DNA from 3 places in the Clostridioides sp. ZZV15-6598 genome. Region 2 is predicted to be linked to each of the others. Evidence: riboswitches for the same ligand, from Rfam matches in the RefSeq annotation. Region 2 holds a riboswitch; each other region holds the start of a gene.
What was found. A riboswitch is a leader RNA that binds a small molecule or an ion and turns the genes downstream of it on or off. The one in region 2 is predicted to bind cobalamin.

Region 1: linked by a shared signal. The riboswitch ahead of KGF50_RS09200 (ABC transporter substrate-binding protein) and the one ahead of KGF50_RS09540 (ABC transporter substrate-binding protein) in region 2 are both predicted to bind cobalamin.
Region 3: linked by a shared signal. The riboswitch ahead of KGF50_RS15485 (energy-coupling factor ABC transporter permease) and the one ahead of KGF50_RS09540 (ABC transporter substrate-binding protein) in region 2 are both predicted to bind cobalamin.

Annotation. Positions count from the first base shown of each region.
Region 1 is NZ_JAGWCS010000036.1:18,773-23,652, forward strand. It holds gene KGF50_RS22545 (ABC transporter permease) at 1-826, opposite strand, end outside; gene KGF50_RS09200 (ABC transporter substrate-binding protein) at 826-2,406, opposite strand; cobalamin riboswitch at 2,547-2,714, opposite strand; gene KGF50_RS09205 (methyltransferase) at 2,922-3,620, opposite strand; gene KGF50_RS09210 (Rossmann-like domain-containing protein) at 3,623-4,396, opposite strand; gene KGF50_RS09215 (ATP-binding cassette domain-containing protein) at 4,374-4,880, opposite strand, start outside.
Region 2 is NZ_JAGWCS010000038.1:3,610-8,489, forward strand. It holds gene KGF50_RS09535 (iron ABC transporter permease) at 1-978, opposite strand, end outside; gene KGF50_RS09540 (ABC transporter substrate-binding protein) at 1,052-2,182, opposite strand; cobalamin riboswitch at 2,383-2,563, opposite strand; gene KGF50_RS09545 (dihydrodipicolinate synthase family protein) at 2,686-3,579, opposite strand; gene KGF50_RS09550 (fumarylacetoacetate hydrolase family protein) at 3,663-4,565, opposite strand; gene KGF50_RS09555 (UxaA family hydrolase) at 4,618-4,880, opposite strand, start outside.
Region 3 is NZ_JAGWCS010000094.1:8,643-13,522, reverse strand. It holds gene KGF50_RS15490 (nitric oxide reductase activation-like protein) at 1-1,645, shown strand, start outside; cobalamin riboswitch at 1,783-1,976, shown strand; gene KGF50_RS15485 (energy-coupling factor ABC transporter permease) at 2,161-2,913, shown strand; gene KGF50_RS15480 (energy-coupling factor ABC transporter substrate-binding protein) at 2,903-3,187, shown strand; gene cbiQ (cobalt ECF transporter T component CbiQ) at 3,190-3,888, shown strand; gene KGF50_RS15470 (energy-coupling factor ABC transporter ATP-binding protein) at 3,881-4,702, shown strand.

The sequences.
Region 1 (4,880 bases), on a different contig from region 2:
TACTCATTATTCCTTGTATTACATAGCTTCCCATACCTGGAATACTAAAAATAACCTCAACCACTGTGGAGCCTCCTAAAATAGCACCAAAATAGTTTCCCAGAACAGTTACAATAGGCATTAATGAATTTAAAAAAGCATACTTAAAAATAACTATTTTATTTGGCAACCCCTTAGCTTTTGCCACTGTTATATAGTTTTGTCCTATACTTTCTATTAAAGTTGCTCTATTTAGCCTTGCTACAGTTCCTATAGTTCCAGCTGCTAAAACAAATCCAGGCATTATTAAATGTTTAATTGTACCATACCCACTTGTAGGTAGCCATCTAAGAGTCTCACAAAATATACTTAACATAATAATAGCTAACCAAAACCCTGGAATAGATGTCATAAGTAAGGATACAAAAGTACCAATCTTATCTATCGCTGAATCCTTTTTTAAAGCCATTATTATAGCTAGTGGTATAGATAACACTATAACAAAAAACATAGCCATTAAAGATAAAGAGAAGGTTATTGGTAACCTTCTTAATATCTCTTCTGTGATAGATGTCTTTTTGATATAGGAAAGTCCTAAATCTCCAGTCATAGCTTTTTTAGTCCAATTAACATACTGGACTATAATATTATCATTTAACCCTAATTCTTCTCTAACTCTTTCTATTTCTTCATCTGTAGGAGCAGAAATACCATCCATACTTAAATATTCAACTGCTGGGTCACCAGGTGCTATAACCCCTAATATAAATCCTAGAAAAGTTATTCCTATCAAAATAGGGATAGTCATCAATATCCTTCTAATTAAATATTTAAATGGTGTTTTCACTACTTACTCCACTCCATATTTGCTAATGTAGTTCCATATAATGTAGGTTTGTACCCAGTTATTTTTTTATTATAAGCAATTAAGTTAACGTCTTCAAATAATGGTATAGCTGATGGATGTTCTGCTGATATATCTTGAAGTTCATCATATATTTTACTTCTTTCATCTAAGTCCATTGTTTTTTCTAATTGACCTATTAATTCATCTGCTCTTTCATTTTTATAGCCCAATGAATAAGCTATATTACTTGACCCTGTGCTTCTCATATAACTATCAAATATAGAAAATGGTTCTGCATTTGGAAGACCTTGAGTGTGAAGTGCTATATCATAATTTCCTGTTTTTTGTGCTTCCTTAAAAGCAGCTCCATCAAGTATAGTTATTTTAGAATTTAATCCAACTTCACTTAATACAGATTGTATATACTCTGCTACAGTTTTGTATGGATAACGGTCTACACCATAAGATGGTATTATAAACTCTAACTCTTTTGTTTCCCCTTTTAACTCATTTTTTATGATTTTTTTTGCTTTTTCTGCATCATAAACAGGTTTAATTTCCTTAGCAAAAGGAGAACCTTGGTTCAATATATTCATAGTTGGAGTTCCATATCCTCCATAAAATTTATTTACTATAGTTTCTCTATCCAACAACAAACTTAGTGCTTCTTTTATCTTAACATTATTAAATGGTTCCCTAGTGCCGTTTGTAGATACAAATTGAGTTATTGTTGATGGAGATGTTTTAATCTCAAAATTTTCATCCTTTATTAGCTCACTAGCTAACTCTGGAGTAATAGCCCCTAAATCCATAACACCCATAATTTCCTCTGATTTAAGTGCTGTGTAACGAGTTTGTGCATCTTTAATTACATTTACTCTTACATTTTTAACTTTACTTTTATCTCCATAATAGTCTTGATTTCTCTCTAACGAAACAAATTGTTCTTTTTCTCTTTCTTTTATCTTAAATGGACCAGTTCCTTGTGCATATTTAGTAAAATCTCCTGTTTTTATATCAAAACACTCCGGACTATACATAGCACTTCCAAATCTAGCCATGTTGTATATTAAAGTTGATATTGGTTTACTAAAAGTAAGTTTAACTTCATAGTCAGAAACTTTATCCACACTTTGTAAATTAGGATATGTCTTTTCTATATCAAACGAATAAAAAGGTGAAGCTTTCGTTTTCATATTCATATAACGTTCAAAGTTTTTTACTACTGAATCTGCATTCAAATCTACACCATCATGGAATTTTACACCCTTCTTTATTGTAAATTTCCATTCTTTATAATCATCTGAATTTGACCATTTTTCTGCAAGTTCTGCCTTTGGTTTTCCATCATCACCCAGTCCTATTAGTGGTTCCCAAACATAAAGTATAGAACTTGTGTAGTAAGCATCTTGTTCACCTGGTGCCAAATCCCTAGCTGCTGCTAAGACTACTTCCTTTTCATTATTCATCTTACTAACATCATTATTTTCCTCTGGTTTACTACACCCTGTTATCAATGATAACATCAGCATAACTGCTAAAATTATACTACTCAGCTTCCCTTTTGAAATCTTCCTCATGATACATTTCCCCCTTATTTAGAAATATGAGCATAAAAAAAGTTATAGCAAATAATGCTATAACATCCCATTTTAATATGTATACTTTAACTTCTAAATTCCATATACAAAACAATAAATCTAGTTGCTCCCCCCTAAATTTATTTGCTAATATTTAATGTAGGTATCTGACTTACATTTCATTTTCTCAGCCTTTCCAAATAACATCTGTTGGCTATGTAGAATTTATCCATGCTTACAGTGATGGGTTCGTGTTGGATTTTCACCAGCTTCCCTACTCTTTAAATACGTTTATTCAATTCTTAGTTTAATTGTATGCAATCTTATATAAATTGTCAACTTAAATCAAAATATAGCACTATATGCAAAATTAAAAATTATAAATATATAGTAATTCATCTGATAAAAACACTACTTTTAATTTAGTATTTATATTTACTAGTTGTATATGTTACAAATTAAGTGTCTAATCTTTATTATGGAATATAAATATTTAAATTAAAATTTACAATTATCTATCTATTAAAGTCTATTATAAAAACAGATATTTTTTTTTCATATGGAAGGTAATAAGCTACTTTATCCCCTTTAACTACATTTTTCATAATATGATTGTATATAGTTTCATACTCTCCGCCTTCATCATAAGATTTAGCATACCTAACTATATCATCTTCACAAGTAAATGTCTGTCCAAATTCAAGACTTAATGGCATTAATTCATATTTAAGTTTCTTTTTATCTAATAATGCTTTTAAATTTTTTGAACTATGTCTTTCTACCATATCCATTCTTTTCTTAGATACTGGAATATGAGTTTTGGATTTATCATTAACAATTGCAATTAATCTATTACAGTGTTCATTAAAAAATTCTATATTCTCATATGAAAAAAATGAAATTAATATAGTATCAAATTTTGTATTTATCTCTTCAAAATCCTTGACCATATATCTAATATTGTTTATATTATTGTCTTTTGTTGATTTTTCTAAGTAATTTATAGCATTTTGATTTATATCAATACAAGTTATCTCTTTCAATTCTTTGCTTAAATACATATCTATTAAACCTAATCCACAACCTACATCACAAAAAGTTTGGCTATCTTTGATGTATGGAATTATTTCTTTAGCTAATCTCTTGTGAAAACCAGTATATTCACTTGCATCAACAAAGGATTTTATTGTAGTATCATTCCAATTCATTCTCATATTTAAATTTCCCCACTACCTTTTAAATTTACTTTCTGACCTGTACTGTAAAACATATTGTTTCTCTCATTTCCACTTATTATGCTCATTACTTTATCATGTTCTTTAATTACAAATCCTGATAAATCATTTACTCCATACTTAAATAATATAGGTGCCATTGGAGTTGCTGGACCTACCAATACCACATAAGCATTTTTACTTAATTCTAAATACCAAGGAAAGGTTTTTGTACTTAATGTGTAACAAGATATAACTACAAAGTCCTGTTTAGGTAAGATATATGGTGCTGAAGTCTCTGGATAATCACCATATATATCTTCACTTTCTATTATGGATAAATCACACACAGGTGCAAATAGTTGTTCTAAATAGTGAAAATGACCTATAACCGCTACCTTTTTCCCCCTTATCATATTTTGGTATGAAATAAAAGGGTCATTAATTCTATCTTCTATAAAATTGTTTTCATTTAACTTTATATTATTTTCTTTTGAAACTTTTACAGAATTATAATAAGAATTTATTGCAGCCAATCCGATTCCTGATTCTGTGATATTCCAAGACTTAATACATCCAGCTATTTCATGTAAATATTTCCCTTTAAAAGATTTTACGAACTCTGGAGGACGTCCATCTTCATTATATACAAAACCTATACCACTACCTACACTACTTCTTACTAAAATATTATGTTGCCCAACAGCTATATCTTCAACGATTATATCCTTAGGAATTCCTTCTATTAAGTCATCATAAAGTTCCCACAAAGTCATTTACCTCCTCCTGTACAATACTTTCTATTTCTTTTCTATTTAAGACTTCACCTTTTCTAACCTTGTGCCTAATATCTAGTAAAATATTATCTAAGCTTTCTATGTATTTAATACTTTCTATTTCTTCATCTGTCGTAGATATTACCTTTGAAATTCCGCCATTTTTAATAACTATTCTTTTATTAGCATTTAAAGCTAATATAGGGTCATGTGTTGAAATCAAAATTATTTTTTCCTTTTTAGATAATAGTCTTAGAGCTTCCTTTCTATCTATACCTGCATTTTCAATTTCATCAATTAAAACTATCGGTGAAGAACTCATATATGCAGTATCAGATATCATAAGGGCCCTTGATTGACCTCCCGATAATTGAGTTATTTTTGTGGTTAATTCAAATTTTTCTCCAGCTAGTTTATTAGCACAATAAAAGCATTTTTTTACTATGTCATCTTGATTTTTACAGAAACGACTTTTAGAGTGCAT
Region 2 (4,880 bases):
ACCTAATAATGAAGTTATTGCACTTATTGGTAATTCTATTGGTGATAAAATTACTCTGGATACTAAATCACAAAGAGCTGTAACTATGCTTCCTAAAAGAATTACTACTGGTATCAATACTCTATTGTCTGATGTTTTAAATATCAATTTTGAGATTTGTGGTACTGCAAGACCAATAAATCCTATAGGACCTGCAAATGCTGATACTATTGCCGCTAGTATACTTGATATAAATACTACCAAAAATCTAAAAAATTTTATATTTACACCAATACTCTTTGCATATTCTTCTCCTAGTAAAAAAGCATTTAGAGGTTTTATTATGAATATAGTCATCAAAAGACCTAATATCCCAACTATCATAAGTATTTCTACTTTTTCCCATGTAAATCCAGAAAAACTACCCATAGACCACATCGTAAATTCCTTCAATTTTTCATTATTTGCAAATGATTGTAATATATTTGTAATTCCACTACATACATATCCAGTCATAATTCCTATCACCAAAAGCGTTGTTATATTTTTTACTTTGCTAGCAAATAGGATAACTATAGACATTACAATTAAAGCTCCTACAAATGCTGCTATAAATATACTCATTGAATTTATACTTTCAAACCCTAATGTATACCCACCTAAAATCATAAGTGCTACTGATAAAGTGGCACCTGAAGACACACCTAATATATATGGTTCAACTATTGGGTTTTTGAAAAATATCTGTAGTAGAATACCAGATACTGCTAAACATGCACCTCCTACCATAGTTGCAAGGACTCTGGGAATCCTTATATTATAAATTATTTTATAGTGTTCTGTACTATCTATTCCTCTTAATACAACATCTATTATTTCTTTAAATTCGATTTTTACAGAACCAAATGCTACACATATCAAAAAAGTAAGTATTATACCTACAATTAAGATTACAAATATAGTAGTATTTTTAATTCTGTTTTTATTGATAAAGTCCATCTATCTACTCCTCTTAATAAAAACTACATTCACTCAAATTTATAAAGTTTACTTGTTAATTTAATCTTATCTATTATTTATCATAATTTATATAGTGCTTAATCTTTTCACCAGTAGTACCTGGGTGAAACATTTCAACTAAATCCACTATTAATTCATCTGTCTTATCCACTGATTGATAATAATCTGGAGCAAACACCCATAAATTACCCTTTTTGACAACATCTAAATCAGCTAACACTGGTGCACTAGATTTTATAGACTCTAAATTTGGTGCATAATCTGAACTTGATGAATATACAAATATATCTGCATCTTTTGCCACTTCGTGTAATTGCTCAATACTTACTCGCCCTTCATTTGAATCTATTGAGGCACAAGCATTTATTCCACCTGCCATGTTTATCATATTATCTACATATGAATTTTTAGGTGCTATATAAGCATTACCTTCATATACAGATGCCCATACAACTTTAGGTTTGCTTTTATTTTTTATTTTTTTACTAACCTCTTCTATTTTTTGTACTGTTTTATCTAATTCACTAGTAGCTATATCCTCTTTATCATAGAATGCAGCGATTAAGCTTGTCCATTCCATTCTTCCAAATGGATTTTGCTCTTTATATTCATTATCTACAACATAGTTAAGTCCCAATTCTTTTAATTTATCTATAAATTTTGTATCCGCTTCTGATAAACCACTACTCACTATAGTCAAGTCAGGATTTAAGTCTACTATTTTTTCATAATCTGGTGCTAAATTTGAACCAACATAATGTATCTTACCATCTTTCATTAAATTTTTAATTTCTTTGATAGTCCAATATTGTTCTTCTGTTGTTACTGCTTTTATACTATCTAACTCACCTATTGTCCTTAAAGAGCAAGCTTGTGTTGTAGATGCTATCAATACATTATCTACAGGTGTTCTAACTATATTTGCATTTTTATATTTTTCAGGTATTTTTATCTTTTTAGGAATTAAAATTAGTTCTCTATTATCTCCATCAATAACCTTTTTAATTCCATCTTCTAAAGTCTCAACACTAAATCCACTTGCATATTTTAATTCTAATTTTTTCCCATTACTAACTTGTTCATTAGTTTTGTCTTTTTTGCTACAACCTACAATACCTCCCGCCAAAAAAATTACCATTACAACTAAAAAAAACTGCTTTAAAACATTTGATTTGAATTTCATCTCTTTCACTCCATTATTTTATTTTTTATGAGTGGCTACATATATCTAAAAAACATTTTACTAAAATTAAATTTTTTAATATAGCTTTTTAGTAAAATAAAAAACTTCTCCAAAATTAGCAAGGAGAAGCTTCTATATCAATTTTATAAAAAATGAATTGATATCTCATTTTATTATAAACTACAATCTCCACCCTAAATTGTATTTATGTAATACTGGGCAGGTCTCCTGACTCACGGCCTGTCCTCCATCAACCTTCCCAAAATTACTATGAATCTCAGTGGATTTGATTTTGTATCCGTATACAGTAGCGGGGGCTGTAGTGAATTTACATCACTTTCCCTATTAAACTAAAATAGTACCCTAGTATTATTTACATTTAATTTTTCATTAAGATAATTGTAGTTTATTGTTAATTACTTTGCAAGGTTGATTTAATATATCCACTCAAAAAGAGTGCTTAAAATGACTATAAAAATCAATTTAAAACACTCTTTATCTCGTTAATTTATATTTAATTCATCCATTAAATTTTTAATTTTACATACTTGATTTTCATCTGGTTTTATAAATGGAGCAGTTACATAATCACTTATTTCTAATCCTCTAATATTCATAGCTTTCTTCATTGCTGGTATAAATGGATTTGTTATTAAATAAAAATCCATTGCTTTATTAATATATTTTTGAATTTCAATAACTTTATCCATATCCTTATTATTATAAGCTTCAGCCCATTTAGAACAAACTTCTGGAATTAGATTTGATAATCCTCCTATACATCCTGCTCCTCCAGACATTAAGTTATGTATAAAATTTTCATCATATCCACTATATATCTTAAAATTTGGGAACTCTGTTTTCATAGTATTTATTAAATCTCTAGTATGTCCCATTAAAGTTACTGTATCTTTATATCCAACTATGTTTTTATGCTTTCTTGCAAGTTTTAATGTAAGTTCTGGACTTAAATCATAACCAGTTCTATCTGGATAATTATATAGGTATATTTCAGCATCTGTGTTTTCAGCTATCTTACTGTAAAACAGTTCAATACTATCATCATCAAGTGAGAAATAATAAGGACTTATTATCATAACTCCATCTGCTCCACTAGTATGTGCATAATTTGAAAGTTCTATAGACTCATCTGCACACATACGACTTGCACCTATAAACACTTTAACCCTCTTATCAACATGATTAATCACTAAATCTATAAGTTCTTTTTGCATATCCATAGACATATTAAAGAACTCTCCAGTACTTCCCATTATAACTAAACCATCTACTCCCCCATCTATAAGGTAGTCATATACTTTTTTGTTTCCTTCTCTATCTAAATTTCCGTCTTCATCAAATATTGTAACAACTGGTGTCAAAAATTCTGCTTTCATAATTTAAACTCCTAAAATTTATTTTGATATGTTCATTTAATATGTTTATAGTCTATGTTTTAAGATTATATATAATAAAACATTTACTTAACATAATTTTTCAATATTCCAATACTTTCAATCTCACATTCAATTACATCTCCACTATTCATATATCGAGGAGGAGAAAAGCCCATCCCTACTCCAGAGGGTGTTCCAGTTGCTATAATATCCCCAGCCTCTAAAGTCATCCCTTTTGAAAGTTCTGAAATTATATCTGAGATATCTGATATGAATAACTCTGTATTAGAATTTTGTCTTTCTTCATCATTTACTCTACTATATACATTAAGTTTTACTGGAAAAGAAATTGCACTTTTATGTAAGATACATGGCCCTAAAGATGTAAATGTATCTAATCCTTTTCCCCTAAACCATTGAACATGTTCTTTTTGCAACTTTCTAGCAGAAATATCATTTATCACAGTGTAACCAAAGATATAATCTTCTACATCTTCTTTTTCTATATTAACACCTGTTTTACCTATTACTACTCCAAGTTCAACCTCATAATCCAACTGATTATTTATATCAAAATGAGCATCTATCTCGTCTTCTGGACCTATTGCCTTTGTCACACGTTTTGTAAAATAGACTGTTTTCTCAGGTTCTTCAAAGCTGCTATCAAAATGAGTCTGAGTTTCTTCAAGATGTTCTTTATAGTTTACTCCTACACATAAAATATCGTGTATTGGTTTTTCTATAGGAACATATATAGTACACTCTTCTTTTTTAAAAACATTATAGTCATTAAATGATTCTTCATTTATAATATTTTTTAACTTAATAATATCATCCTGAGATACGCTTTGAATTAAATCATTTACATCTATAAAAAATTTACTAAGACTTATGGAATTGACATCAATAATAAACAATTCATCCTTTGAGAGAATTCCTACCTTTTTAGATGTATCTTCTCCACTACTAAAACTAACAAACTTCATACTATCACCCTTTAGTAAAATTCTAAATGCATACTTTTTTAAGTCTTATATTTTATACATAATTACATACTCTAGCTATTGCCATTTCAGTATATCCAAGTGCTTCTGCTTTTGATTGCTTACCATTTGCTACATCTACAACTAGATTTAATAAGTCATCTGTCAATTCTTCCATTGTCTGTGGCCCATATATAACTGGACTAGCATCAAAATCCATATTGTCTTCCATATTTGCAAAAGTTATTTTATTTCCAGTTATTTTTATTACTGGAGCTATTGGATTTCCTGATGGAGTCCCTCTACCTGTACTAAATA
Region 3 (4,880 bases), on a different contig from region 2:
CTTTGCAATAATTGCAGGAGCTAGAAGAAAATATATAGACTGGGATATAGTTAAAAAATACCTCACAAATAGAATACGAAAAGGATATGATAAGGATGTTATATTAGGTCTAATTCAAGTTATATTAAATACAATTGTTGAAGAAAAAGCTATTAAAGATAGACCTGGAATAGAAGATATCAGAAAAAGAGCGTATAAAGATATTGTTTCACGTTTTACCAAGATACACAATAACGATATGATGGACAAGATTAAATATGCATTTGTACTTTATAGCATGGATAAACATCCAGCATTAGACAGTATAACTAGAAGAATAGTAAATGACATAAGGCTTATAGATACAAATCAGGATATTATGGAGATTTTAAAGGCATTAGATGTTATATATTTAACTTATTTTGAATATATATTGAATAGTGAAGAAAGTAATTCTACATATGATGAAAACAATGTAAAAAATGTTGAAGTAAACTTTGATACGTTTGCTGATTTTATGTATGAAGAACTATATAGTGATGAAGATGAAAATATTGTTGAAAGTGACATAGATTCAATCTCTTCATCAATGCTTATAGAGGGAGTAGGAGACTTTGACAATTCTCAAGCTAGCAATTCAGCAGATAGAATTATATATGTTGATGAGGAGACTGTAAATAAAATATACACTAAAATAGAACATTATTATGGGAAAACTTATTTAAGTAAGGGTGAAATTAAAAAACTTGAAACACAAAATTGCAGAAACGTACATGAGGGATGTAGAATTCACTTCACAGATGGTGTTCTTAGAAGTGAATGTAATAACGTTTTTCAGCTAAAATATGTAACAAGACAAAAAGAAAATAATTTAGGTAAATTTAGAGAACATGCTAGGATGTATAGACAACAAATAAAGAGATTAAAAGAAAGCCTTTCTAGAATTTTAGTAGAAGAAAATGCTAAAACCAGAGTATATTCTGATTGTGGCACTATATTAGCAAATAGAGCTTGGAGAGTTGGAAGAAGTAACAATAATAAGATATTTTATAAAGATATAGAAAATGAAAAAGGCAAATATGTTATTGATATATTGTTGGATGCAAGTGGTTCTCAAAGTAGAAACCAAGGAAATGTAGCAATTCAAGCTTACATAATTGCAAATGCTTTGACAGAAGTTGGAATACCAAATAGAGTTATGGGTTTTTCTAGTTTCTTAGATTATACGATACTAAAAAGATTTAAGGATTATGATGACAGTATTAAAAATAGTGAAAATATCTTTGAATACTTCTGTGCTGGTAACAATAGAGACGGTTTAGCTATAAAATCTATATGTAGTGGTTTGATAAATAGAGACGAAGAAAATAAAATTTTAATAATTCTTAGTGATGGAAGACCAAATGATGTAAAGATAGGAAAAAACAGTGAGAGAACTTTAAGAGGTGAAAAAGCTTACAGAGGTATTGTTGGTTTAAGAGACACAGCTAATGAAGTAAGAAAAGCTAGGAAACAAAATGTATTAGTATTAGGAGTATTTACAGGTAAAGAATCAGAACTTGAAGCTGAAAGATTAATATATGGAAATGATTTTATATATTCAAGAGACATAACTAGATTTTCTGATGTAGTTTCAATGTATTTAAAGAAAATAATTAGGAGTTAAACGATTTATAAAAAAGAATTTATATACATAAAAATATAAAAATGAATAAAATTTGTAAAAAATGTAGAAATTTTCACAGAAAAGGTATACAATGATTTATATAGAAAATGAATTAAAAATAAAGTAATATTAAAAATTAAATATATAATATTGTAGGTTCTTTAAGCAAGATTAATAGGGAAGAAGGTTAAATTCCTTTACAGCCCCCGCTACTGTGATGCAGACGAAACTTTTGTTAGCCACTATGATAATATGTTTTTATATTTCATGGGAAGGAAGAGGAGTAGGATGAAGCTAAGTCAGGAGACCTGCCTAAAATATTAAAGTGATTTCTTCGGGGATGGAGAAAGTTTCTTATAATAATTATACAGATATGTTTATTTTATGTGTTTGTATTTAGATTGTCGAAAATTAGAAGCCTAGCCATCGAGTTAGGCTTTTTTATTTTGTTAGAATTAAGGATACATGTATTATTCATATTTTAATTATTAGAAAGGGAGAGAGGGGATACTCAAATGAAACAAAATATCAAATTAGGGGTTATAGCTGCACTTATGTTAATCATTTTAACTCCAGTTACATCAAATGCAATGCATATAATGGAAGGTTACTTACCAGTAAAATGGTCTATAGCATGGGGAGTTATATTTATACCATTTTTCTTAGTGGGATTAAAATCAATAGGTAAAATAGTAAAGCAAGACCCTAAGAAGAAAGTTTTATTAGCTCTATGTGGAGCATTTGTATTTGTATTATCAGCATTAAAAATACCTTCTGTAACAGGAAGTTGTTCACATCCTACTGGAGTAGGTCTTGGAGCAATAATGTTTGGACCAAGTGTAATGTTTGTTCTTGGAACTATAGTTTTAATATTCCAAGCATTATTACTAGCACATGGGGGAATAACTACTTTAGGAGCTAATGCTTTTTCAATGGCTATAATAGGGCCAATTATATCATTTTTAATATTTAAAGTATTAAAGAAAAAAGATGGAAACAATGCTATACCAGTATTTCTTGCAGCAGCAATAGGAGATTTAGCCACATATACAATAACTTCAATACAACTAGCACTGGCTTTCCCAGACCCATCTGGTGGAGTGATGGCTTCAGCAATTAAATTCTTAGGAATTTTCTTTATGACTCAAATACCAATAGCAATAGCAGAAGGTATCCTTACTGTAATTGTATATAATTTAATTACAGAAAATGGAGAAAAAAGCATACTAGAAAATAATGATAAAGGAGTTAAAGCTAATGAGTGCTAAAACAAAAACAAAAACTAACATATTATTACTTTTATTAGTAGTAGCTCTGATTATATTCCCATTACTTGTAAATTCAGGTGCTGAATATGGAGGAGCAGATGGTCAAGCTGAAAGTGAAATTACTAAGATAAATCCAAATTATGAGCCTTGGTTTAGTAGCCCATATGAGCCACCAAGTGGAGAAATAGAGAGTTTATTATTCTCTGCACAAGCAGCTCTAGGTGCAGGTGTAATAGGATACATATTAGGTCTTCAAAAAGGAAAGAGAAGTTAATTATGCTTATAATTGATAAATATGCATATACAAATAGATTAAGTAAAGTAAATCCAAATAAAAAAGTAGCCATAGGAGCAATTTTTCTAATTGCTTCTATGGTAATAAAAAATGTATTTATCTTAAGTGGAATTATGATTTTAATGAGTATTTTAGTTGTTTGCGTAGCAGGGATAGATTTAAAAAATTATTTGAAATTACTTCAAATACCAATGTATTTTTTATTTCTTAGTATAGGTATAACTCTTGTGAATATATCTTTTAATAAAACAGACTTACTATATAGTTTTCAGTTTTTTAGTTTTTATGTAGGAATATCAAAGGCATCTATTGACATGTCTATTCATGTATTATTTAGAGCTATGTCTTGTTTAACTTGTGTGTATTTTTGTATACTTACAACACCTTTTAATCAGTTAATATTTTTCTTCAAAAAATTACATTTGCCAGACACATTTGTTGAATTATCAATGTTAATATATAGATTTATATTTATATTTTTAGAAGAATTTTCAGAGATATATAAGTCACAAGAACTAAGATTTGGGTACATAAATTTAAAAACTTCATATAAATCTTTAGGGATTCTTGGAAGTATGCTGTACAAAAGACTTATGACAAGGTATGATGATATGTGTATATCATTAGACATAAAATTGTATGATGGTAAATTTCACATAGTAGGGGATAATGATGTTTAGAATAAATAATTTAACATATCAATATGAAAAAAATGCTAATGCATTATTGAACATTAATATGGATTTCTCAAAGGGAAATGTTATAGGTATAATAGGCTCAAATGGTTCAGGAAAATCAACTTTATTTATGAACTTAATGGGGATATTAAAGCCTACATCTGGAGAAATACTTTTCAAAGAAGAAAAGTTAAAGTATGATAAGAAGAGTTTGTATAATCTTAGAAAAAATGTAGGAATTGTTTTTCAGGACCCAGAAAAGCAAATATTTTACTCAAAAGTATATGATGACATAGCATTTGCGATGAGAAACATTGGGATGGATGAAAAAATTATTAAAGAGAGAATAAACAAAGCTTTGATAGCTGTTAATGGAATAGATTTTATAGATAGACCAGTACACTTTTTAAGTTATGGTCAGAAAAAAAGAGTAGCAATTGCATCAGTTATAGCAATGGAAAATGAAATTGTATTGCTTGATGAGCCTACAGCTGGATTAGACCCAGTAAGCACTAGGTCTATTGTAGATATAATAAAGAGATTAGATAAAAATAATATAAAAATAGTAATATCCAGTCATGATATGAATTTAATGTATGAAATATGTGATTATATATATGTACTGGATAAGGGGATTTTAATTGATGAAGGAAACGCAGAAAGTGTATTTGTAAATGAGAACAATATTATACAAGCTGGATTAGAATCTCCATGGTTAGTAAAGGTACATAAAAATATGAACTTACCTTTATTTAAGAAAGAAGAAGATTTGTATAAGTACTGGAAAGAAAGAGACTTAATACAAATAAATAATTAAGCCCTAAACCTATTTTAAAAAAATAGATTTATATATAATAACCCTTAACCTAGACCCCTTAAAGGTGCCTTATGATTCCCCAAATCATAAGGTTATTTTTTTTATAGATAATAAAAATAAATTTTATAAGTAAGTGTTATTTAATTGTTAAAATTTGACAATAATCTATTGATATAAT